3 regions of the Streptomyces sp. NPDC048416 genome follow, and region 3 is predicted to be linked to each of the others. Evidence: predicted binding sites of a transcription regulator. Region 3 holds the regulator's gene; each other region holds the start of a gene.
The links. The regulator HrcA, encoded in region 3, represses chaperone genes, less so after heat shock. The targets are predictions, from matches to a motif close to TTNGCACTCNGNNNNNCNGAGTGCNAA.
Positions count from the first base shown of each region.

Region 1: groL (chaperonin GroEL) is a predicted target of HrcA. The motif match lies at 4,110-4,136, and genes of this name have one in related genera.
Region 2: groES (co-chaperone GroES) is a predicted target of HrcA. The motif match lies at 2,738-2,764, and genes of this name have one in related genera.

Region 1 is NZ_JBICXU010000021.1:77,581-85,352, forward strand. Features, by position in the region: gene ACGFW5_RS24190 (glucosyl-3-phosphoglycerate synthase) at 1-794, opposite strand, end outside; SAM riboswitch class I at 928-1,090, shown strand; gene thrC (threonine synthase) at 1,107-2,453, shown strand; gene ACGFW5_RS24200 (MoaD/ThiS family protein) at 2,751-3,026, shown strand; gene ACGFW5_RS24205 (cold-shock protein) at 3,429-3,632, shown strand; gene groL (chaperonin GroEL) at 4,266-5,891, shown strand; gene ACGFW5_RS24215 (DUF4097 domain-containing protein) at 6,130-6,876, shown strand; gene ACGFW5_RS24220 (hypothetical protein) at 7,083-7,526, shown strand.
Region 2 is NZ_JBICXU010000030.1:23,528-31,299, forward strand. Features, by position in the region: gene ACGFW5_RS28670 (methyltransferase domain-containing protein) at 1-813, opposite strand, end outside; gene ACGFW5_RS28675 (polysaccharide deacetylase family protein) at 812-1,720, shown strand; gene ACGFW5_RS28680 (polysaccharide deacetylase family protein) at 1,740-2,648, shown strand; gene groES (co-chaperone GroES) at 2,909-3,217, shown strand; gene groL (chaperonin GroEL) at 3,331-4,956, shown strand; gene ACGFW5_RS28695 (hydroxyacid dehydrogenase) at 5,047-6,075, opposite strand; gene ACGFW5_RS28700 (carbohydrate ABC transporter permease) at 6,134-7,003, opposite strand; gene ACGFW5_RS28705 (carbohydrate ABC transporter permease) at 7,000-7,772, opposite strand, start outside.
Region 3 is NZ_JBICXU010000001.1:43,635-51,406, reverse strand. Features, by position in the region: gene ACGFW5_RS00235 (AMP-dependent synthetase/ligase) at 1-92, shown strand, start outside; gene hemW (radical SAM family heme chaperone HemW) at 173-1,405, shown strand; gene ACGFW5_RS00225 (DUF3097 domain-containing protein) at 2,013-2,855, opposite strand; gene ACGFW5_RS00220 (MBL fold metallo-hydrolase) at 3,106-3,843, opposite strand; gene hrcA (heat-inducible transcriptional repressor HrcA) at 3,998-5,017, shown strand; gene dnaJ (molecular chaperone DnaJ) at 5,018-6,154, shown strand; gene ACGFW5_RS00205 (nitronate monooxygenase) at 6,357-7,448, shown strand; gene ACGFW5_RS00200 (16S rRNA (uracil(1498)-N(3))-methyltransferase) at 7,445-7,772, shown strand, end outside.

The sequences.
Region 1 (7,772 bases), on a different contig from region 3:
TGGGCGGTGCGGTAGATCGCGGCGGCCATCCGGCCGAGCGCCTGGCCGTCCTGGTGGCGGTGCTTGCGTACGCCCACGTCGACCTGGGCCAGCGCGTCGAGCCCCACCGTGTGCAGCGCGTCGACGAGGAGCGCGAGCTCGACCCCGTATCCGACGGGGAAGGGAAGCCGTTCGAGCAGGGCGCGCCTGGCGGCGTACTCCCCGCCCAACGGCTGGACGATTCCGGCCAGTTGGGGCCAGTGGAGGTTGAGCAGCGGGCGCGCCACCAGCTCGGTGACCCGGCCGCCCTGGCCCGCGGCCGTGCCGAGCGGACGGTCGTACATCGCCTTGACGAAGTCCACGTCCGGGTCGGTCAGGAGCGGCCCCACGATGCCGGAGACGAACGTCGCGTCGAAGTCCTTGAGGTCGGCGTCGACAAAACACACCACGTCGCCGCTGGTCACAAGGAGCGAGCGCCACAGCACCTCGCCCTTGCCGGGCAGCGCGGGCAGCGCAGGCAGGATCGCGTCGCGGTGCACGACCCGGGCCCCGGCGGCGGCCGCGACCTCGGCCGTACGGTCGGTGGAGCCGGAGTCGACGACCACCAGTTCGTCGACGAGCGGCACGGAAGCGGTCATCAGCTCCCGCCGGACCGTGGCCACGATCTCGCCGACCGTGGCCTCCTCGTCGAGCGCGGGCAGCACCACGCTGACGGTCGTTCCCGTACGGTGTTTCGCGGCCAGCATCCGCTCCAGCGGCCGCTCGGCCGCGGACCAGGAACGCCTGCTCAGCCAGCGTTCCACCTCTTCCAGCACGGTCGTCGGCCTCCTTGTGTGATCCATCTCGCGGTTCGGACGACTATCTCAAGCGTCCAGGGCTTCGGTTACAGTCTTGAACAACGCGAGGGACCGTCGCATGCCGGGGGTCCCCACGCCGACAATCGAATACCGCTCATCCAGAGGGGCAGAGGGAAACGGCCCGTTGAAGCCCCGGCAACCCTCCAGTCGGTTCTCGTCGATCACGTACGCACGTCGATCAAGACACGAGGCCACCGGCTAGGGAAGGTGCCAAATCCGTCTCATGGCGAAGTTCGCCCTGAGGAAGATGAGGAGAAAGGGCCTCCCTCCATGTCTGCACAGACTGCCGAAAGCCGCACCACCGCCGAGACCACTTCCGGCACCCCTTCCACGACCTCTTCCGGTACTGCTTCCGGCACCCCGGTCGATCTCGGTCCGGCGTCCGCGCTTTCCTGCCGCGAGTGCGGCCAGCGTTTCGAACTTGGCCCGATCTTCGCCTGTGAACTGTGTTTCGGACCGCTCGAAGTGGCTTATGACCTGCCGCTCGGCGACCCCGAGGCGCTGCGCAAGCAGATCGAGGCCGGTCCCGAGAACATCTGGCGTTACGCGCCGCTGCTGCCCGTCCCCGCCGACGTGGCCGACAAGCCGAACCTGAACCCCGGCTTCACCAAGCTCGTCAAGGCCGAGAACCTGGCGCGCGAACTGGGCGTCGAGCCCGGCAAGCTGTTCGTCAAGGACGATTCCGGCAACCCGACGCACTCCTTCAAGGACCGCGTCGTCGCCCAGGCCCTTGAGGCCGCCCGCGCCTTCGGCTTCACCACGCTCTCCTGCTCCTCCACCGGAAACCTCGCCGGCGCGGTCGGCGCCGCCGCCGCGCGGGCCGGCTTCCGCTCCTGTGTGTTCATCCCGCACGACCTGGAGCAGGGCAAGGTCGTCATGGCCGCGGTGTACGGCGGCGAGCTCGTCGGCATCGAGGGCAACTACGACGACGTGAACCGCTTCTGCTCCGAGCTCATCGGCGACCCGCTGGGCGAGGGCTGGGGCTTCGTCAACGTCAACCTGCGTCCGTACTACGGCGAGGGTTCCAAGACGCTGGCGTACGAGATCTGCGAGCAGCTCGGCTGGCAGCTGCCCGACCAGCTGGTCATCCCGATCGCCTCGGGCTCGCAACTCACCAAGATCGACAAGGGCCTTCAGGAGCTCATCAAGCTCGGCCTGGTCGAGGACAAGCCGTACAAGATCTTCGGCGCCCAGGCCGAGGGCTGCTCCCCGGTGTCGACGGCCTTCAAGGCCGGGCACGACGTCGTACGCCCGCAGAAGCCGGACACCATCGCCAAGTCGCTCGCCATCGGCAACCCGGCGGACGGCCCGTACGTCCTGGACATCGCGCGCCGAACCGGCGGTGCGGTGGAGGACGTCAACGACGAGCAGATCGTCGACGCCATCAAGCTGCTCGCCCGCACCGAGGGCATCTTTGCGGAGACCGCGGGCGGCGTGACCGTCGGCGTCACCCGCAAGCTCATCGAGGCCGGCCTCCTCGACCCGTCGCTCACCACGGTCGTGCTCAACACCGGTGACGGACTGAAAACCCTGGACGCGGTGGCCGCCACGTCCCAGGCGACGGCAACCATCCGCCCGAGCCTGGACGCCTTCCGCGACGCGGGCCTGGCCCACTGAGTCCTTGCCGGACGACGGCGAGGCTGAGGCGGGCCTGGCCCGCTGAGCCTCTGCCGACTGGCGGCCGGGCGGCCCGGGTCCGGCTCGGCGCGGGTCCGGCTCGCTGCGCCCGTGCCGCTTGACGGCGCGGGTACCGGCCTGCCGGGCCGCTGTCGGTGACGATGCGGGTGACCGCCGACCGGCCACCGACCGCCCGCCGACCGGCCGCTGACCCGTCTTGCCGACGACGCGCCGGAGCCCCGACGCCTGGCGCGCCGCCCGGACCACTGCTGAACGATCGACTAGGAGTACCGAACCATGAGCGTGAACGTCCGCATCCCCACGATCCTCCGCACCTACACCGGCGGCAAGGCCGAGGTCACGGCCGACGGCGCGACCCTCGCCGAGGTCATCGCCGACCTGGAGAAGAACCACACGGGGATCGCCGCACGCGTCCTGGACGACCAGGGCAAGCTGCGCCGCTTCGTCAACGTGTACGTCAACGACGACGACGTCCGCTTCGAGCAGGGTCTGGAGACGGCGACGCCCGAGGGCGCGGGCGTGTCGATCATCCCGGCGGTCGCCGGCGGCTGAATCAGCGCCTCCGCCAATTCGGAATTGCCCCCTCCACATAAGAAGCGGAGGGGGCAATTCAACATGGTTGAGCGGGGTACAGTTGGGGAAAGCCCCTTCGCTTCGAGTGCCAAGCGCATATGAGAACGCGACAACATGGGGTCAAAGTCTGTGAGCCCTTTGCGCCTTAAGTGCGCTTTGCCCGGCCCGACTTGCCCCGGAATGTTGAATTGATGGCATTCCGTTCCACGAGTGCGCCCGGAATTCTCGTCCGATTGACCTGTTGCAGAGGGCAGTTGGGCAGATACATTCAGCCGCGGTCGACGCGTTCCGGCGCACACCCTCTCCTGTCGGAGGGTGCAGGTCTGACCCGGGTCCGCGAAGTGTGGTCCCGTGCAAGGGCCAGTAATAGGGGAGTTAGGCATGGCTCAGGGCACCGTCAAGTGGTTCAACGCGGAGAAGGGGTACGGCTTCATCGCGGTCGACGGTGGTGCGGATGTTTTCGTCCACTACAGCGCGATCCAGATGGACGGTTACCGCACCCTTGAAGAAGGTCAGCGAGTCGAGTTTGAGATCTCGCAGGGCCAGAAGGGTCCACAGGCGGACATGGTCAAGCTCGCCGTCTGATCTCGGCGCGATCGGCCACCGACGCACTCACGCATGAAGGGGGCTGCCCTAAAGGGTGGCCCCCTTCACGCGTCCCCCGCCCTAGACCCCGCTCGCCCCAGGTCGGCAGCCGGAAACGGACCCAGGGGCGCGGGGAACGGCGCAAGGCTTTTGGGGGCGCGGGGAACTGCGCGACCGGCCACGCACGGTCGGCAGCCGGAAGCGGACCCAGGGGCGCGGGGAACGGCGCAAGGTTTTTTGGGGGCGCGGGGAACTGCGCGACCAGCCACGCACGGTCGGCAGCCGGAAACGGACCCAGGGGCGCGGGGAACGGCGCGAAAAGCGAGCACGGTCCGCAGATGCCGACGGGAGCCGGGCGCGGGGGCGCGGGGGCGGAGCCCACGCCCACCCCGAGGGACCGCGCGACACCGGTAAGTGGAGGGGCCCGGTTCAAGAGACTCGCTTGCACTCGCAGGGGCCGAGTGCTAATCATTGGGCTTAGCACTCTCCGAGTGAGAGTGACAGAACTTGGATCGAGTCAGTGAGGTCCGCAGACCGCGTGGGGCAAGGAACCACAAGGGCTGCAGGCCGTCCGTCGCGGGCACCGGCACGGTCCACGAAGAACGCCACCCCTGTCCGGGAGGACCACTTCACATGGCCAAGATCATCGCGTTCGACGAGGAGGCACGGCGCGGTCTCGAGCGCGGGATGAACCAGCTCGCCGACGCCGTCAAGGTCACCCTCGGCCCCAAGGGCCGCAACGTCGTCCTCGAGAAGAAGTGGGGCGCCCCCACGATCACCAACGATGGTGTTTCCATCGCCAAGGAGATCGAGCTCGAGGACCCGTACGAGAAGATCGGCGCCGAGCTGGTCAAGGAAGTCGCCAAGAAGACGGACGACGTCGCCGGTGACGGAACGACCACCGCGACCGTCCTCGCCCAGGCCCTGGTGCGCGAGGGTCTGCGCAACGTCGCCGCCGGCGCCAACCCGATGGCCCTGAAGCGTGGCATCGAGAAGGCCGTCGAGGCCGTCTCCGCCGCCCTCCTGGAGCAGGCCAAGGACGTGGAGACCAAGGAGCAGATCGCTTCGACGGCCTCCATCTCCGCCGCCGACACCCAGATCGGCGAGCTCATCGCCGAGGCGATGGACAAGGTCGGCAAGGAAGGCGTCATCACCGTCGAGGAGTCGCAGACCTTCGGGCTTGAGCTTGAGCTCACCGAGGGCATGCGCTTCGACAAGGGCTACATCTCGGCGTACTTCGCCACCGACATGGAGCGTATGGAGGCGTCGCTCGACGACCCGTACATCCTGATCGTCAACTCGAAGATCAGCTCCGTCAAGGACCTGCTCCCGCTCCTTGAGAAGGTCATGCAGTCGGGCAAGCCCCTGCTGATCATCGCCGAGGACGTCGAGGGCGAGGCCCTGTCGACCCTGGTCGTCAACAAGATCCGTGGCACCTTCAAGTCCGTCGCCGTCAAGGCTCCGGGCTTCGGCGACCGCCGCAAGGCCATGCTCGGTGACATCGCCATCCTCACGGGCGGCACGGTCATCTCCGAGGAGGTCGGCCTCAAGCTGGAGAACGCCGGTCTCGACCTGCTCGGCCGCGCCCGCAAGGTCGTCATCACCAAGGACGAGACGACGATCGTCGACGGTTCGGGCGACAGCGACCAGGTCCAGGGTCGCGTCAACCAGATCCGCGCCGAGATCGAGAACTCGGACAGCGACTACGACCGCGAGAAGCTGCAGGAGCGCCTGGCGAAGCTCGCCGGCGGTGTTGCGGTCATCAAGGCCGGTGCCGCGACCGAGGTCGAGCTCAAGGAGCGCAAGCACCGCATCGAGGACGCCGTTCGCAACGCGAAGGCGGCCGTCGAGGAGGGCATCGTCGCCGGTGGTGGCGTGGCCCTGCTCCAGGCCTCCGCGGTGTTCGAGAAGCTCGAGCTCGAGGGTGACGAGGCGACCGGCGCCAAGGCCGTGAAGCTCGCCCTGGAGGCTCCGCTCAAGCAGATCGCCGTCAACGGTGGTCTTGAGGGTGGCGTCATCGTCGAGAAGGTGCGCAACCTGCCCGTCGGCCACGGCCTGAACGCCGCGACCGGTGAGTACGTCGACATGATCGCCGAGGGCATCATCGACCCGGCGAAGGTCACGCGCTCCGCGCTCCAGAACGCCGCCTCCATCGCGGCGCTCTTCCTCACCACCGAGGCCGTCATCGCCGACAAGCCGGAGAAGGCCTCTGCGGCCGGCGCTCCGGGCGGCATGCCGGGCGGTGACATGGACTTCTGATCCCGAACGGATCGGTAGCTCCATGTAGGTAGCTGTACGCCGAGGGCGGCACCCCCACCAAAGGGGGTGCCGCCCTCAGGCGTTTCCCGTCCGCCCCCTCCCGTGGGGTTCGGGAAACCGAACGTCGGCCCGGGTGCTGGCACCATGGTGCGCGGTCTTCGCACAGGGTTACGTTGGTGACCGGAGGGGGCGAGCACGGGGGTCGCCCAACGGGATTGATTTCGGGGGCACTTCACTCATGAGCACCACCCAGCTGCGGATCCGCACGTTCGCGGCCGTGACCCTCACCGCGCTCGCGGTGGGCGCGCTCGGCGCCTGCGGTCCACTGGAAGACAAGACGTTCAAGGACGACGCCACTGTCAAGGACACGATCACCGCGGTGCGCATAGACGGAAAGTCGGACGGCTTCCGGGTGCGGGGCAAGCAGGGCGTCACCAAGCCGGTCGTGCACCGCGAGATCACCTACCGAGGCAAGTCCAAGCCGGACGGCCCGACGTACCACGTGGAGAACGGCGTCCTGGTGCTCGGCGGCTGCTCGGGCCAGTGTTCGGTGGACTACACGGTCGACGTCCCCGCCGGCGTCCCGGTCACCGGGTCCACCACGGCGGGCGGGCTGAACTTCTCCTCCGTCGGCTCGGTGAAGGTGTCCGCCGAGGACGGCCGGATTGTGGTGAGCGGCGCGACGGGCCCGGTCGACCTCCGCACCACCAACGGCTCGATCGAGGCGAAGGGCCTGAAGGGCGCGGGCGTCACAGCGCGGGCGTCGAACGGCTCGATCTCCCTCGCTCCGGGCACCGCGCAGGACGTCACCGCCCAGACCGCCAACGGCAGCATTACCGTGACCGCACCGCCCGCCAAGTACCACGTCTCGGCGCAGACCCAGAACGGCAACAAGAAGCTCGGCATACCGGACGACCCGACCGCCGCCCACCACGTGAACCTGACGACGGACAGCGGCGGCATCACCCTTCAGTCCGCGCAGTAGGGCGTTGCGGAAGGTAAGCCACCGGATGCCCCGCGGCCCACGTTGGCCTGTTTCAGTCGCTCTTTGCGACGGGACGACTGTGAACTGCAACTACGCGTAGTTAGAGTTGCGGTTGAGATCGGGGCTGTACGGGGGAGGGCGTTTTGGGAACGAGCGAGAGCGGAGCGGGAACGCAGTCACTGCCTTGGGCGTTCAACGTTGCCGAGGTGGCACAGAAGGCTGCTGGTGACGTCGTCACCGAACTGTCGTCATTCACGACGTTCCAGCAGCGCGTGGACGAACTGATCCGCACCCTCAAGGGTTCCCCGGCGGGCCCGGGGGAGGTGGGTCAGGAACGCCTGGCCCGCGAGCAGTTCGGGGGCGGGGCAGGCGCGTTCACCGAGGCGTCGGGCCTGTTCACCTCGTACGAGACGGTGATCAGCGAACTGGAGAACCTGTCGGCGCTGCTGTCGGACTCCATCGAGGGCATGGGCATCGCGGTGCTGGCCTCGCACAAGGGCTACCAGAACATCGACGCGGACGTCCGCAAGCGGATGGCGGAGATCAGCGTGGAGACCAAGAAGCACTACGGCGGCGACTACGACCCCGGGCACGGGAAGCCCAAGGCCGACCCGAAGTCGTCGGGCGGCGACACCGGAGGGGCGATCTAGTGGGCGCCGGCACGCCCTTCGAGGGCATGAGCCACGAAGCCATGCTGGCCTGGCTCGACCAGGCGAACAGCGGCACGGTACAGGGCGCCGCCGACCGGCTGGCGGCCGCGGCCAAGGAGATCCGCAAGATCGCGGACGACCTGAAGGTCCGCCCCCAGTGGGTGGAGTGGAAGGGCGCGGGCGCGGACGCGTTCCGCACCTGGAGCGCAGACCTGGCCAACGCCACGCTGCGTCTGGGCGACTTCA
Region 2 (7,772 bases), on a different contig from region 3:
CTCCTTCACATCGCCCCCGTCCGAGATCCACTCCGCCTCGGCCTGCGGCGGGATCGCCTCGTGGGGGATGCCGGGCGCGATCTTCAGCGCGGCGAAGGGGGCCGCGAGGGCCGCCGAGACCGCCCACGACAGGGGCGGTGAGTACGCCTCGGGGTCGAAGATGCGGCCCCGCCCGCCCCGCCGTGCCGGGTCCACGAAGACGGCGTCGTACGGGCCCGTGTCGATGTCCGTCACATCCGCGCAGCGCACCTCGATCAGCTCCGCGAGGCCGAGCGCCGCCGCGTTGGCGCGGGCCACCGCGGCCGTCAGCGGGTCGCGGTCGACCGCGAGGACCGAGATCCCGGCCCGCGCGAGGGCCAGCGCGTCGCCGCCGATGCCGCAGCACAGGTCCGCGACGCTGCGCACGCCCCGCGCGGCGAAGGCCCGCGCGCGGTGGGCCGCGACCGAGGCGCGGGTGGACTGCTCGACGCCGTTCGGCGTGAAGAACATCCGGTACGCGTCCGCCTCGCCGAACTTCGCGACCGCCCGCTGCCGCAGCCGCGCCTGCCCCAGCGCCGCCGACACGAGCTCCGGGCCGTGCTCGCGGCGCAGCCGGGTGGCGACCGCGAGTTCCTGGGAGGGGTCGTACTCCCGCAGGGAAGCGAGCAGGGCGCGGCCCTCTTCGGCCAGCAGGAGGGAGAAGGTGTCGAGGTCGTTCACCCCGCCATTGTCGTCCAGGAGCGACCCGGCTGTGGGCCAGGCGGGCGACGGTGGGCCCGGGACGGCGGTGTCGTGCGGGTTGCGGGGTTCCCGCCTGACAGGATGCGGCGCCATGCAACTAGTAGGACAAAAGGGTAAAACCCACACCAGGGTCGCCGCCTGTGCCGCACTGGGACTCGCCGCCGCCCTCCTCGCCTCGGGCTGCTCGTCCGAGGACGCCGGCTCGGGGCGACCCGGGCCCCAGGCCGCCAAGCAGGGCCCCGCCGGAGCCCTGGCCAACTACTCCGAGCAGCTGAAGCGCGCCGAGACCGCCCGGCTCGCCGCCGTCAAGAAGTGGGGGCTCGCCAAGGCGCCCCTGCTCGCGCCCCCCGCACCCGCCGTCAAGCCGAGGATCACCAACCGGCCGGGGTTCGAGACGGACGGCGGCGACTCGCTGCCGCCCGTCTTCACCACCGTCCCGACCAAGGACAAGATCGTCTTTCTGACGATCGACGACGGCGCCGAGAAGGACCCCACCTTCCTGAAGATGATGCAGGAACTGCGCATCCCCTACAGCGCGTTCCTCAGCGACTACCTCGTGAAGGACAACCACGAGTACTTCAAGAAGATGCAGGGCCTCGGGGTCACGCTCAACAACCACACCATCAACCACCGCTACATGCCGGCGCTCTCCTACGAGGAGCAGCGGCACGAGATCTGCGACCAGCAGGACAAGATCGGCCAGTGGGCGGGCAAGCGGCCCCGGCTGCTCAGGCCGCCGTACGGGAACTACAACGAGGACACCCTCAAGGCGGCCAAGTCGTGCGGGATCACGGCCGCGCCGCTGTGGGCGGAGGAGGCCTTCACCGACCACATGGAGTGGCGCGAGTGGGACCAGGACCTGCACCCCGGTGACATCATCCTGACCCATTTCCGCGGGCGCGCGGACTGGAACGGGACCATGCCCGACATGGTCCGCCAGGTGATGAAGGTGATCACCGACAAGGGGTACGCCGTGGCCCGTCTTGAGGACTACGTGTGAGCGGGCCCGGGGAGCCGAGGTGAGGCGGGCGCGCCGGTTGCGGGCCGCCCTGGCCGGGCTGCTCGCGGCCGGCGCGCTCCTCGGCCCGCTGGCCGGGTGCTCGGAACCGGCTGCGCCCGTCGCCCCGTTCAGAAGGCTCGGACACCGGGCCGCCCAGCACACCGTGCCGCGCGCCGGGTCCGACGCGCGGATGGCCGCCGCACGGCGCTGGGGACTCGCCGCCCCACTGCCGCCGGCCCCGCGGCCACCGGCCCGCCGGGCCGGCGCGCACATGCCCTTCGTCGTCGACCGCGTCGCGGTGCGGGCGAAGGTGGTCTTCCTGACCTTCGACGACGGGCCGGGCGATGACCCCGCCTTCCCGCGCATGGTCCGCGATCTCCACCTGCCGCTCGCCCTGTTCCTCACCGGCGACGGCGACGGCGACGGTAGCGGCGGCGGCAGCGGCGGCGGCGGCGGCAGCGGTACGGGGACGGGTGCCGGGGCCGGCGCCGCGGTCGCGTCCGCCCGCGCCCGCGTCGACGAGCTGCGGGCCCTGGGCGCCGGAGTCCACAACCACACCCTGAGCCACCCCGACCTGCGGACCCTGGACTACGCGCGGCAGCGGGCGGAGATCTGCGGCCAGCAGGACCGGCTCGCCGCCCGGTTCGCAAGCCGCCCGAGACTGTTCCGGCCGCCGTACGGGGCGTACGACGCGGGCACCCTGCGCGCCGCGCGGGAGTGCGGGGTGCGCGCGGTCGTGCTGGCCCGCGTCACGATGACGGCCGACGGCCCGCGGTATGCCAGGGGCGCCCGGTCCCTGCGTCCCGGTGACATCGTGCGGGTCCGGCTGCCGGATCCCGGCGCGAGCGCGACCCGGCTGACCGCGCGGCTCCTGGAACACATCAGGGCCCGGGGGTTCACGGTGGGCCGCATCGAGGACTACCTCTGAGCGGCCGGGTGCGCCGGGCCAGGCCTGGCCGAAAACTGCGCGGTGGGTGGCCTGGAACCCCGGCGCGCGTCCGCCGCGACGGTGCGAGATTGGCACTCCGCTTGACCGAGTGCTAACCGCCGTCCTAGTCTCGCTTCTGGCACTCCCCACCGGAGAGTGCCAGTAGCGACGGGCAGGTCCGGCACCCGCGACGACGGATCCACCTGGTCGCCACCCCAGACAGTTAACCCCGTGAGATCTCCGAAGGGGGAGACCGGACCGTGACGACCACCAGCTCCAAGGTTGCCATCAAGCCGCTCGAGGACCGCATTGTGGTCCAGCCGCTCGACGCCGAGCAGACCACCGCCTCCGGCCTGGTCATTCCGGACACCGCGAAGGAGAAGCCCCAGGAGGGCGCCGTCCTCGCCGTGGGCCCGGGCCGCTTCGAGAACGGCGAGCGCCTGCCGCTCGACGTGAAGGTCGGCGACATCGTGCTGTACAGCAAGTACGGCGGCACCGAGGTGAAGTACAACGGCGACGAGTACCTCGTCCTCTCGGCTCGCGACGTGCTCGCGATCATCGAGAAGTAATTTCACCGAAGCGAATGCTTTGAGAGCTGCGCCCCTGGTCACCCCGCTGATTGCCGGGCGGCGAGGGGCGCAGTGTCATGAACCCGAGTTTTCGAGAGGGCTGAACCGCTCCCATGGCGAAGATCCTGAAGTTCGACGAGGACGCCCGTCGCGCCCTTGAGCGCGGCGTCAACAAGCTGGCCGACACGGTGAAGGTGACGATCGGCCCCAAGGGCCGCAACGTCGTCATCGACAAGAAGTTCGGCGCCCCCACCATCACCAACGACGGTGTCACCATCGCCCGCGAGGTCGAGCTGGACGACCCGTACGAGAACCTGGGCGCCCAGCTCGTCAAGGAGGTGGCGACCAAGACCAACGACATCGCGGGTGACGGCACCACCACCGCGACCGTGCTGGCCCAGGCGCTGGTCCGCGAGGGTCTGCGCAACGTCGCCGCCGGTGCTTCCCCGGCCGCCCTGAAGAAGGGCATCGACGCCGCGGTCAAGGCCGTGTCCGAGGAACTTCTCGCGACCGCCCGTCCCATCGAGGACAAGACCGACATCGCCGCCGTGGCCGCGCTGTCCGCCCAGGACAAGCAGATCGGCGAGCTCATCGCCGAGGCCATGGACAAGGTCGGCAAGGACGGTGTCATCACCGTCGAGGAGTCCAACACCTTCGGTGTGGAGCTTGAGTTCACCGAGGGCATGGCCTTCGACAAGGGCTACCTCTCGCACTACATGGTCACCGACCAGGAGCGTATGGAGGCCGTCCTCGACGACCCGTACATCCTGATCAACCAGGGCAAGATCTCCTCGATCCAGGACCTGCTGCCGCTCCTGGAGAAGGTCATCCAGGCCGGCGCCTCCAAGCCGCTCCTGATCATCGCCGAGGACGTCGAGGGCGAGGCGCTCTCCACCCTGGTCGTCAACAAGATCCGCGGCACGTTCAACGCCGTGGCCGTCAAGGCCCCGGGCTTCGGCGACCGCCGCAAGGCCATGCTCCAGGACATCGCCACCCTCACCGGTGCGACCGTCATCGCCGAAGAGGTCGGCCTCAAGCTCGACCAGGCCGGTCTTGAGGTGCTGGGCACCGCGCGCCGCGTCACCATCACCAAGGACGACACCACGATCGTCGACGGCGGCGGCAACAGCGCCGACGTCGAGGGCCGCGTCAACCAGATCAAGGCCGAGATCGAGTCCACGGACTCCGACTGGGACCGTGAGAAGCTCCAGGAGCGCCTTGCGAAGCTGGCCGGCGGCGTCTGCGTGATCAAGGTCGGCGCTGCCACCGAGGTCGAGCTCAAGGAGCGCAAGCACCGTCTGGAGGACGCCATCTCCGCGACCCGCGCCGCGGTCGAGGAGGGCATCGTCTCCGGTGGTGGCTCCGCCCTGGTGCACGCCGCCAAGGTCCTGGACGGCAACCTCGACAAGACCGGCGACGAGGCCACCGGTGTCTCGGTCGTGCGCCGCGCCGTCGTCGAGCCGCTGCGCTGGATCGCCGAGAACGCCGGCCTTGAGGGCTACGTCATCACCTCCAAGGTGAGCGAGCTCGACAAGGGCTTCGGCTTCAACGCCGCGACCGGCGAGTACGGCGACCTGGTCAAGGCCGGCGTCATCGACCCGGTCAAGGTCACCCGCTCCGCCCTGGAGAACGCCGCCTCCATCGCCTCCCTGCTGCTCACGACCGAGACCCTGGTCGTCGAGAAGCCGGCCGAGGAGGAGCCCGAGGCCGGTCACGGCGGTCACGGTCACTCCCACTGACGCACCCCGTCAGCGGTAGCCGCACGTAGGTGAGGCCCGGCATCCCCTTGGGGGGTGCCGGGCCTTCGGCGTTCTGGTACGGCCGCCCGGTTACGCCGAGCGTCCCAGGGACAGCGGGTGGACCGGGTCCGTGAACGGCAGGCCGACGGCGAAACGCTCCACCTCGTCCAGTGCCTGATCGGCCATCCGGTACAGCTCGTTGCCCAGCGAACCCGCGATGTGCGGGGTCAGCAGGACGTTGGGAAGGTCGTACAACGGGCTTTCGTGGGGCGGTAGTTCGGGGTCCGTCACGTCGAGGACCGCGTGCAGGCGGCCGCTGAGCAGTTCGGCGAGCAGGGCCGGTTCGTCCACCAGGGAGCCACGCGCGGTGTTGATCAGCGTGGCGCCCGTCGGCATCAGGGCCAGCCGGCGCGCGTCGATCATGTGGTGGGTCTCGGGCAGCTGGGGCGCGTGGACGGAGACGACGCTGCTGCGGGCGCAGAGCGCGTCCAGGCTCACCTGTTCGACGCCGAGCGATGCCGCTTGTGTCGCGCTCACGTACGGGTCGTACAGCAGGACCTCGAAGTCGAAGGGGCGCAGGAGCTCGATGACGCGCCGCCCGACGCGGGAGGCGCCGACCAGGCCGAGAGTGCGCCGGTAGTTGCCGGTGTGCTCGGTCTCGCCGAGCCAGGCGGGAGCGGTGCGCAGCTCGGCGTACCGCTGGGCGGAGCGCAGCACCTCCTTGCCCGCGAAGAGGATCGCGGCCAGCGTGTACTCGGCGACCGGCAGGGCGTTGGCCGCGGCTGCCGACGTCACGGCGATGCCGCGTTCCCAGCACGCGTCGGTGATGTGGTGCTTGACGGAGCCGGCCGCGTGGACGACGGCGCGCAGCTGCGGGGCCGCGTCCAGGACGTCCTTGGTGAGCGGGGGAGCGCCCCAGCAGGTGAGCAGGACGTGGGCCTCGGCGAGGGCTTCGGCGACCGGGCCGGTGGGCGTCGTGAGGTCGTGCGCGACCAGATGGGGATCGGTACGGGTGAGGGCGGTGAGCCGGGTGCGGTGACGCTCGGCGAGCAGACGGTCCGCGATGCCGGGACCCATCGCGAGCAGCAGCGCGGGCCGATTGTCAGTGGTGTGGTGCATGGTGGGAATCGGGCTCCTCACGAGACGTCGGCCGGGGGTAACGGGATGCCGGGGCCGGTCATTTGACGCTGCCTGCGGCGAGTCCGGCCCTCCAGTGCCGCTGGAGACAGACGAAGGCGACGATCAAAGGGATGACGGCGAGGAGAGAGCCGGTGACGACGAGAGGGTAGTAGCCCGGTTCGGCATGGGTGTTGCTGTTCCAGGCGTACAGACCGAGGCTCAGCGGGAAGAGCTTCTGGTCGCTGAGCATGACCAGGGGGAGGAAGAAGTTGTTCCAGATCGCGGTGAACTGGAAGAGGAAGACGGTCACAAAGCCCGGCATCACCATGCGCAGACCGATCGACCAGAACGTGCGCAGCTCGCCGGCGCCGTCGATACGGGCGGCCTCAAGGGCCTCGTCGGGGATGTAGCTCGCACTGAACACCCGGGACAGATACACCCCGAACGGATTGACCAGAACGGGTATCAGGACCGACCAGTACGTGTTGACCAGGCCGACCCTGCTCGCCAGCAGGTACATGGGCAGCGCGAGCGCCGTGGTCGGCACGAGCACCCCGAGCAGGACGGCCCCGAACAGCTTCTCCTTGCCGCGGAAGACGTACTTGTCGAAGGCGTACCCCGCGGCCACGGAGACCAGCGCGCAGACGGCCGCGCCGCCGCCCGCGTACAGAAGGGAGTTGAGGTACCAGCGGAAGTAGACGCCGTCGTTGTACGAGGCGAGCTGCGACAGGTTGTGGCCCAGGTCGAAGCCCTTGAAGGAGAACGCCTCGCCCGAGAGCAGGCTGCCGGTGTCCTTGGTGGCGGCCGTGACCAGCCACACCAGGGGGAAGAGCGTGTAGAGGACGGACAGCAGCAGCGCGCCGTTGACCGCGGTCCTGGAGAGCCAGCGGCTCGGGGGCCGGGGCGCGGCAGTGGTGGGGGAGGTCATGCCGTGGCGCCCTTCCGGTTGGTCAGGCGGGTGACGACGAAGGAGAGCAGGGCCGCGGCCAGCGCGAGGAGCACGGCCGATGCGGCCGCGAGGCCGTAGTCGTTGCGGCTGAACGCCGCGGTGTAGGCGTACATGTTGGGCGTCCAGGTGCTGGTGACCGTCGAGCTGCCGCCCTGGTTGAGGATCAGCGGCTCGGTGAAGAGCTGGAGCGAGCCGATGACGGTGAAGAGCGCCACCATCATCAACGAGCTGCGGATCAGCGGGAGTTTGATGCCGAACGCGGTGCGCCACTCGCCCGCGCCGTCCACGGTCGCCGCCTCCAGGACGGAGCGGTCGATGGCCTGGAGCGCCGCGTAGAAGATGACCATGTTGTAGCCGAGCCATTCCCACAGGGCGATGTTGACCACGGAGGGGAGCGTGCCGCCGGCGGAGAAGAAGCTGAAGCCGACGCCGCCGGAGTTCATGGCCTTCACGACCGGGCTGAGACCCGGGGTGTAGAGGTAGACCCAGATGAGCGCGGCGATGATGCCGGGCACGGCGTGCGGCAGGAACAGGGCGAGCTGGAAGAAGCGGCGGGCGCGGGCCAGCGTCGAGTCGAGCAGCAGCGCGAGCGCGAGGGCGCCGCCGACCATCAGCGGGATGTACACCACGCAGTACCCGGCGAGCACCCAGAAGCCTTCGCGGAAGGCGCGGTCGCCCAGCGCCGCGGTGTAGTTGTCGAGCCCGCTGAACACGGAGCGGGCGCCGCCGAAGCCGAGCCCAGACTGCT
Region 3 (7,772 bases):
TGACGCCGAGCCTCAAGCTGAAGCGGCCGGTCGTCGAGCGTGAGTACCGGGGGCTGATCGACGAGATGTACGCGGGGTCGCGGGAGGCCTGAGCGGGGGCCCACGCGGCGGAGGCGGGGCGGGGCTCCCCCGGGCGGCCCCGGCCGCTCCCGGCGTGCCGGACAATGGGGGCATGCCTTCCGTACTGCCCGATGGTGAGCCCATGCCCGAGGACGGGTCACTGCCCCGCCCTGCCCTGGAGGGCGCCGGGGAGCGGCCGCTCGGCTTCTACCTGCACGTTCCGTACTGCGCGACGCGCTGCGGCTACTGCGACTTCAACACGTACACGGCGAGCGAACTGGTCGGCAAGGGCGGCGTCCTCGCCTCCCGCGACAACTACGCGGACATGGTCGTCGAGGAGATCCGCCTGGCCCGCAAGGTGCTCGACGGGGACCCGCGTCCGGTGCGCACCGTCTTCGTCGGTGGTGGCACGCCGACCCTGCTCGCGGCGGCGGACCTCGTCCGCATGCTGGCGGCGGTACGCGACGAATTCGGCCTCGCCGACGACGCGGAGGTGACGACCGAGGCGAACCCGGAGTCCGTGAACCCCGCGTACCTGGCCGAGCTGCGGGCCGGCGGCTTCAACAGGGTGTCCTTCGGGATGCAGAGCGCCCGGCAGCACGTCCTGAAGGTCCTCGACCGTACGCACACGCCGGGCCGCCCCGAGGCGTGCGTCGCCGAGGCGCGCGCGGCGGGCTTCGACCACGTCAACCTGGACCTGATCTACGGCACCCCCGGCGAGAGCGACGACGACTGGCGGGCCTCGCTCACCGCGGCCGTCGGCGCCGGACCCGACCACATCAGCGCGTACGCCCTCATCGTCGAGGAGGGTACGCAGCTGGCCCGCCGCATCCGCCGGGGCGAGGTCCCGATGACGGACGACGACGAACACGCGGACCGCTACCTCATCGCGGACGAGGTGCTGGGCGCGGCGGGCTACTCCTGGTACGAGGTCTCCAACTGGGCCACCACGGACGCGGGGCGCTGCCTGCACAACGAGCTGTACTGGCGCGGGGCCGACTGGTGGGGCGCCGGGCCCGGGGCGCACAGCCATGTGGGCGGGGTGCGGTGGTGGAACGTGAAGCACCCGGGCGCGTATGCCGCCGCGCTGGCGCAGGGCCGCTCTCCCGGCGCGGGCCGGGAGCTGCTGTCCTCGGAGGACCGCAGGGTGGAGCGCATCCTCCTGGAGCTCCGCCTGCGCGAGGGGTGCCCCCTCGATCTGCTGCGGCCTGCGGGGCTTTCCGCGGCGCGGGGTGCGGTGGGGGCGGGGCTGTTGTCGGAGTCCGCCTTCGCGGCGGGGCGGGCGGTGCTGACCCTGCGGGGCCGGCTGCTGGCCGACGCGGTCGTCCGGGACCTGGTCGACTGACCCACCCCGCTCGCGCGGTTCCCCGCGCCCCTTGAACCCCGTTTCGCTTTCGGGCGCGGGTCGTGGTCGCTTCTTGCGCGGTTCCCCGCGGCCCTCAACCACTCGATGCCGGGCGGCATGGGCATCTTCAGCCCGTCCGGCGTTTGAGGACGAGCGCCCTTTAGGCGCGAACGGGGTCTGGGGCAGAGCCCCAGAAGCCTGGACCTCAGCCCCTCTTTCCACCCCCGGAGGGTTTCGGGAAGGGGCGGGGTGGGGCATCCCCCGGGGCCTGGGGCGAAGCCCCAGCAACCCCGCCGCATTTCGGGTGCGGACCGTGCTGGGGCACCCGCGCAGTTCCCCGCGCCCCTAGTAGGGCACCCGGCGTCGACACCTCCCCCCGCACCCCCAGTAGGGCACCCGGGGTCGACGGCCCCCGCGCCGCCAGTACGGCATCCGGTGCTGACGGCCCCGCGCCGCCAGTAGGGCACCCGGGATCGACACCCCCCCGCGCCGCCAGTAGGGCACCCGGGATCGACACCCCCCCCGCGCCGCCAGTTGGGCACCCGGCGTCGACACCCCCCGCCCCCCCCAGTAGGGCACCCGGGGTCGACGGCCCCGCGCCCCTGAACTACTCGGGGCCGGCCGGCACAGGCGCCGTGACGAAGTCGATCAGGTGCTCCACGGAGCCGAGCAGGGACGGATCCAGGTCGCGATACGACCGCACCCCCGACAGGATCCGCTGCCACGCCGCCCCCGTGTTCTCGGGCCACCCGAGCGCCCGGCACACCCCCGTCTTCCAGTCCTGCCCCCGCGGCACCACCGGCCACGCCTCGATCCCGACGGAGGACGGTTTCACGGCCTCCCACACGTCGATGTACGGGTGCCCGACGACCAGTACGTCCGGGTGGGTCACGGACGACGCGATGCGGGACTCCTTGGAGCCCGGCACCAGGTGGTCGACCAGGACACCCAGCCGCGCGTCCGGCCCCGGGGCGAACTCGGCCACGATCGCAGGGAGGTCGTCGATGCCCTCCAGGTACTCCACGACGACGCCCTCGATGCGCAGATCGTCGCCCCACACCCGCTCGACGAGCTCCGCGTCGTGCCGGCCCTCGACGTAGATGCGGCCCGCCCGCGCGACCCGGGCGCGCGCCCCGGGCACGGCCACCGAACCGGACGCGGTGCGTACGGGGCGTACCGGCGCGGGCGCGGAGGCCGAGGGCCGTACGAGGGTGACGACCCGGCCTTCGAGGAGGAAACCGCGCGGCTCCATCGGGAACACCCGGTGCTTGCCGAAGCGGTCCTCCAGCGTGACCGTCGGCCCCTGCACCGTCTTCTCGCAGCGGATCACGGCTCCGCAGAACCCGGTGGCGACCTCCTCGACGACGAGGTCGGCCTCGGCGGGAACCTCAGGAACCGGAGCCTGCTTCTTCTTCCACGGCGGGGTCAGATCGGGGCTGTAGCTGCGCATGGCCTCATCATTCGGGGCGGTTGGGCAGGGCGGGGTTGCGGCCGGGGGTCCGGGGGTTGGCCCCCGGGGGATGCAGTCAGGGCGGGGTCAGATCGGGGCTGTAGCTGCGCATGGCCTCATCATTCGGGGCGGTTGGGCAGGGCGGGGTTGCGGCCGGGGGTCCGGGGGTCGGCCCCCGGGGGATGCCGTCAGGGCGGGGCCGGACGGGGGCTGTGGCTGCGCATGGGAGCGACGATACGGGCGGTCCTCGCTACGACACGCCGAATCGGAGGGCGAGTTGGTCACGCTGGGCGCGGACGAACGCCGCGTCCACCACCGCCCCGTGCCCCGGCACGTACACCGCCTCGTCGCCGCCGAGCGAGAGCAGCCGGTCGAGCGCGGCCGGCCAGCGCGCGCCGACCGCGTCGGGTCCCGCCTGGGGCTCGCCCGACTCCTCCACCAGGTCACCGCACAGGACGATCTCCGGTGACCCCTTGCCCGCGGGCACCAGGACGACGAGGTCGTGGCCGCTGTGCCCGGGCCCCACGTTGGCCAGCAGCACCTGGCGGCCGCCCAGATCCAGGGTCCACTCGCCGGACACCGCGTGGTGGGGCAGCACCAGCACATCGGCGGCCCCGGCGGCGTCCCGCTCGGGCACGCCCTGCGCCACGGCGTCGGAGCGCATCTCCTCGGCGGTCATGACCCGCTCGATGCCGACGGCTCCGTACACCTCGGCCCCGGAGAAGGCGGCCGTGCCGAGCACGTGGTCGAAATGGGGGTGGCTGAGCGCGATGTGGGTCACACGGCGGCCGAAGAGCGCTTCCGCCTGGGCCCGCAGTTCGGCGCCCTCGCGCAGCGTCGCCCCCGTGTCGAACAGCAGGAGCGAACTCGCGCCGGCGACCAGCGCGACCGTGGCGTCCCAGCCCGGAAGGCGTCTGCGCCCCACTCCGTCACCCAGCCGCTCCCAGCCGAAGTCGTCCCAACGGATGTCGTCCCGACGGATGTCCATGACGCGACGCTATCCGCAATCGACGGGCGACGCCGCGAGGTAGCGTGGTCGGCCGCCTTGCTAGGGGCGTACCCGTCGGCCGTACACTGGCCGGGGATTGCTGGCACTCGAACACAGTGAGTGCCAAAACGGACGGCAACGGGAGGTGTGCGCGATGCTCAGTGAACGCAGGCTTGAAGTGCTGCGCGCCATCGTCCAGGACTATGTCGGCACCGAGGAGCCGGTCGGGTCGAAGGCCCTGACCGAGCGGCACGCGCTGGGCGTCTCACCGGCGACCGTGCGCAACGACATGGCGGTCCTGGAGGAGGAGGGCTTCATCGCCCAGCCCCACACCAGCGCCGGCCGCATCCCGACCGACAAGGGCTACCGGCTCTTCGTCGACCGGCTCGCGGGCGTCAAGCCCCTGTCGTCGCCGGAGCGCCGCGCGATCCAGAACTTCCTGGACAGCGCGGTCGACCTGGACGATGTCGTGGCCCGTACGGTGCGGCTGCTCGCGCAGCTGACCCGGCAGGTCGCGGTCGTCCAGTACCCGTCGCTGACCCGGTCGACGGTGCGGCATGTGGAACTCCTCTCACTTGCCGCGGCCCGGCTGATGCTGGTGCTGATCACGGACACCGGCCGGGTCGAGCAGCGCATGGTGGACTGCCCGGCGCCGTTCGGCGAGGCCTCGCTCGCGGACCTGCGGGCCCGGCTCAACGCGCGGGTGGTGGGACGCCGCTTCGCGGACGTGCCGCAACTGGTGCAGGATCTGCCGGAGTCCTTTGAACCGGAGGACAGGGGCACCGTTTCGACGGTCCTCGCCACCCTCCTCGAAACCCTGGTCGAAGAGACCGAGGAGCGGTTGATGATCGGCGGCACCGCCAATCTGACCCGCTTCGGACACGACTTCCCGCTGACCATCAGGCCGGTGCTGGAGGCACTTGAGGAGCAGGTCGTGCTCCTCAAGCTGCTCGGCGAGGCCAAGGAATCGGGCATGACCGTACGTATCGGGCACGAGAACAACGCCCATGAGGGCCTGAACTCCACGTCCGTCGTCTCGGTCGGCTACGGTTCCGGCGGCGAGGCGGTCGCCAAACTCGGCGTGGTCGGACCGACCCGCATGGATTACCCCGGAACGATGGGAGCGGTACGCGCAGTGGCACGTTACGTCGGACAGATCCTGGCGGAGTCGTAAGTGGCCACGGACTACTACGCCGTACTCGGCGTGCGCCGCGACGCATCACAGGACGAGATCAAGAAGGCCTTCCGGAGGCTCGCGCGGGAACTCCACCCCGACGTGAACCCCGATCCGAAGACCCAGGAGCGGTTCAAGGAGATCAACGCCGCTTACGAGGTCCTCTCCGACCCGCAGAAGAAGCAGGTCTTCGACCTCGGCGGGGACCCGCTGTCGTCGTCGGGCGGCGGCGGGGCCGGCGGCTTCGGCGCGGGCGGCTTCGGCAACTTCTCGGACATCATGGACGCCTTCTTCGGCACGGCATCGCAGCGCGGCCCGCGCTCGCGCACCCGCCGCGGCCAGGACGCCATGATCCGCCTGGAGATCGACCTCAACGAGGCGGCCTTCGGCACCACCAAGGAGATCCAGGTCGACACCGCGGTGGTGTGCACGACCTGTTCGGGCGAGGGCGCGGCCCCCGGCACCTCCGCGCAGACCTGTGACATGTGCCGCGGTCGCGGCGAGGTGTCCCAGGTCACCCGGTCCTTCCTGGGCCAGGTCATGACCTCGCGGCCCTGCCCGCAGTGCCAGGGCTTCGGCACCGTCGTCCCCACTCCGTGCCCGGAGTGCGCGGGCGACGGCCGCATCCGCTCGCGGCGCACCCTCACCGTGAAGATCCCCGCCGGTGTCGACAACGGCACCCGGATCCAGCTCGCGGGCGAGGGCGAGGTCGGCCCCGGCGGCGGCCCCGCGGGCGACCTGTACGTGGAGATCCACGAGCTGGCGCACGACGTGTTCCAGCGCCGCGGCGACGACCTGCACTGCACGGTCACCATCCCCATGACGGCGGCGGCGCTCGGCACCAAGGTGCCGCTCCAGACGCTCGACGGCATGGAGGAGGTGGACATCCGCCCGGGCAGCCAGTCCGGCCAGTCCATCCCGCTGCACGGGCGCGGCATCACGCATCTGCGCGGCGGCGGGCGCGGCGACCTCATCGTGCACGTCGAGGTCCTGACCCCGAGCAAGCTGGACCCGGCGCAGGAGGACCTCCTTCGCCAGCTGGCCAAGCTGCGCGGCGAGGAGCGCCCGACGGGCCAGTTCCAGCCCGGCCAGCAGGGTCTGTTCTCCCGCCTGAAGGACGCGTTCAACGGGCGCTGAGCCGCTGAAGGGGGCTACGGGGACGACCCCGTAGCCCCCTTCTTCCTCGGGGGCCGGACCCGGATCGAGCCACGGGCCGGCCCCTGCGGCGTTTACGGAGCGGGCGTTCGGGGGCGGAGTCCCCGGGCGGGGTGGCGAGGGTCACGACCCGGGTGGCAAGCGGCGATTCGGCGCGGGAGCAACACCGTGGCACGATGCGAACATGGCTTTGACCGATCTCTGCCGGTATCCGATCGTGCAGGCGCCCATGGCGGGCGGCGCCTCCGGTCCGGCGCTGGCCGCGGCCGTCTCCGAGGCCGGGGGGCTCGGATTCCTGGCCGCCGGGTACAAGACCGCCGACGGCATGTACCAGGAGATCAAGCAGGTGCGCGGCCTGACCGGCCAGCCCTTCGGCGTCAACCTGTTCATGCCCCAGGACCCCCACACCGACCCCGCCGCCCTAGAGGTCTACCGCCACCAGCTCGCGGGCGAGGCCACCTGGTACGAGACCCCGCTGGGCGACACCGACACCGGGGGCGACGACAACTACGAGGCCAAGCTGGCCATCCTGCGCGAGGACCCGGTGCCGGTCGTCTCGTTCACCTTCGGCTGCCCCGACCGCACGGTCCTCGACGCGTTCGCGAAGGTCGGCACGTACACGGTCGTCACCGTGACGACGCCCCAGGAGGCGCAGGCCGCGCAGTGGGCCGGCGCGGACGCGGTGTGCGTGCAGGGCATCGAGGCCGGCGGCCACCAGGGCACCTACCGCGACGACCCCCAGGCCGGCGGCTCGGGCATCGGGCTGCTCACCCTGATCGCCCTCGTACGGGAGACCGTGCAACTGCCGATCCTCGCCGCGGGCGGCCTGATGCGGGGCGCCCAGATCGCGGCGGTCCTCGCGGCGGGCGCGGACGCGGCACAGCTGGGCACCGCGTTCCTGGTGTGCCCCGAGTCGGGCGCCAACGTGCTGCACAAGCAGGCGCTGACCAACCCCCTCTTCGTCCGTACGGAGGTGACCCGGGCCTTCTCCGGGCGCCCCGCGCGGGGCCTGGTGAACCGTTTCATGCGCGAGCACGGCCCGTACGCCCCCGCCGCCTATCCCCAGGTGCACCAGCTCACCGCAGGTGTACGCAAGGCCGCGGCGGCGGCCGGCGACCCCCAGGGCATGGCGCTCTGGGCGGGCCAGGGCCACCGCCTGGCCCGCGAGCTCCCCGCCGCCAGCCTCGTGGAGGTCCTGGCGTCCGAACTCGACGACGCGGCCGCCGAGTTGACGGCGACCCTGCACCATCTGAAGAACATGAGGAGTGCGTCATGACCGCCCCGGTCTTCGTCGTCGACACGGTGCCGGCCGGCGGCGAGTTCGTCCTGGACGGAGCGGAGGGCCGGCACGCCGTCTCCGTCAAGCGGCTGCGCGCCGGCGAGGAAGTGACGCTGACCGACGGCGCCGGGACCCGGGCGGACGCCGTGGTCGTGGCCGCCGAGGGCAAGGACCGCCTGACCCTACGGATCACCGCGTGCGCCACCGAGGACGAACCGGCCGTACGGATCACCGTGGTGCAGGCGCTGCCCAAGGGCGACCGGGGCGAGGTCGCCGTGGAGACGATGACCGAGACCGGCGTCGACGCGATCGTGCCGTGGC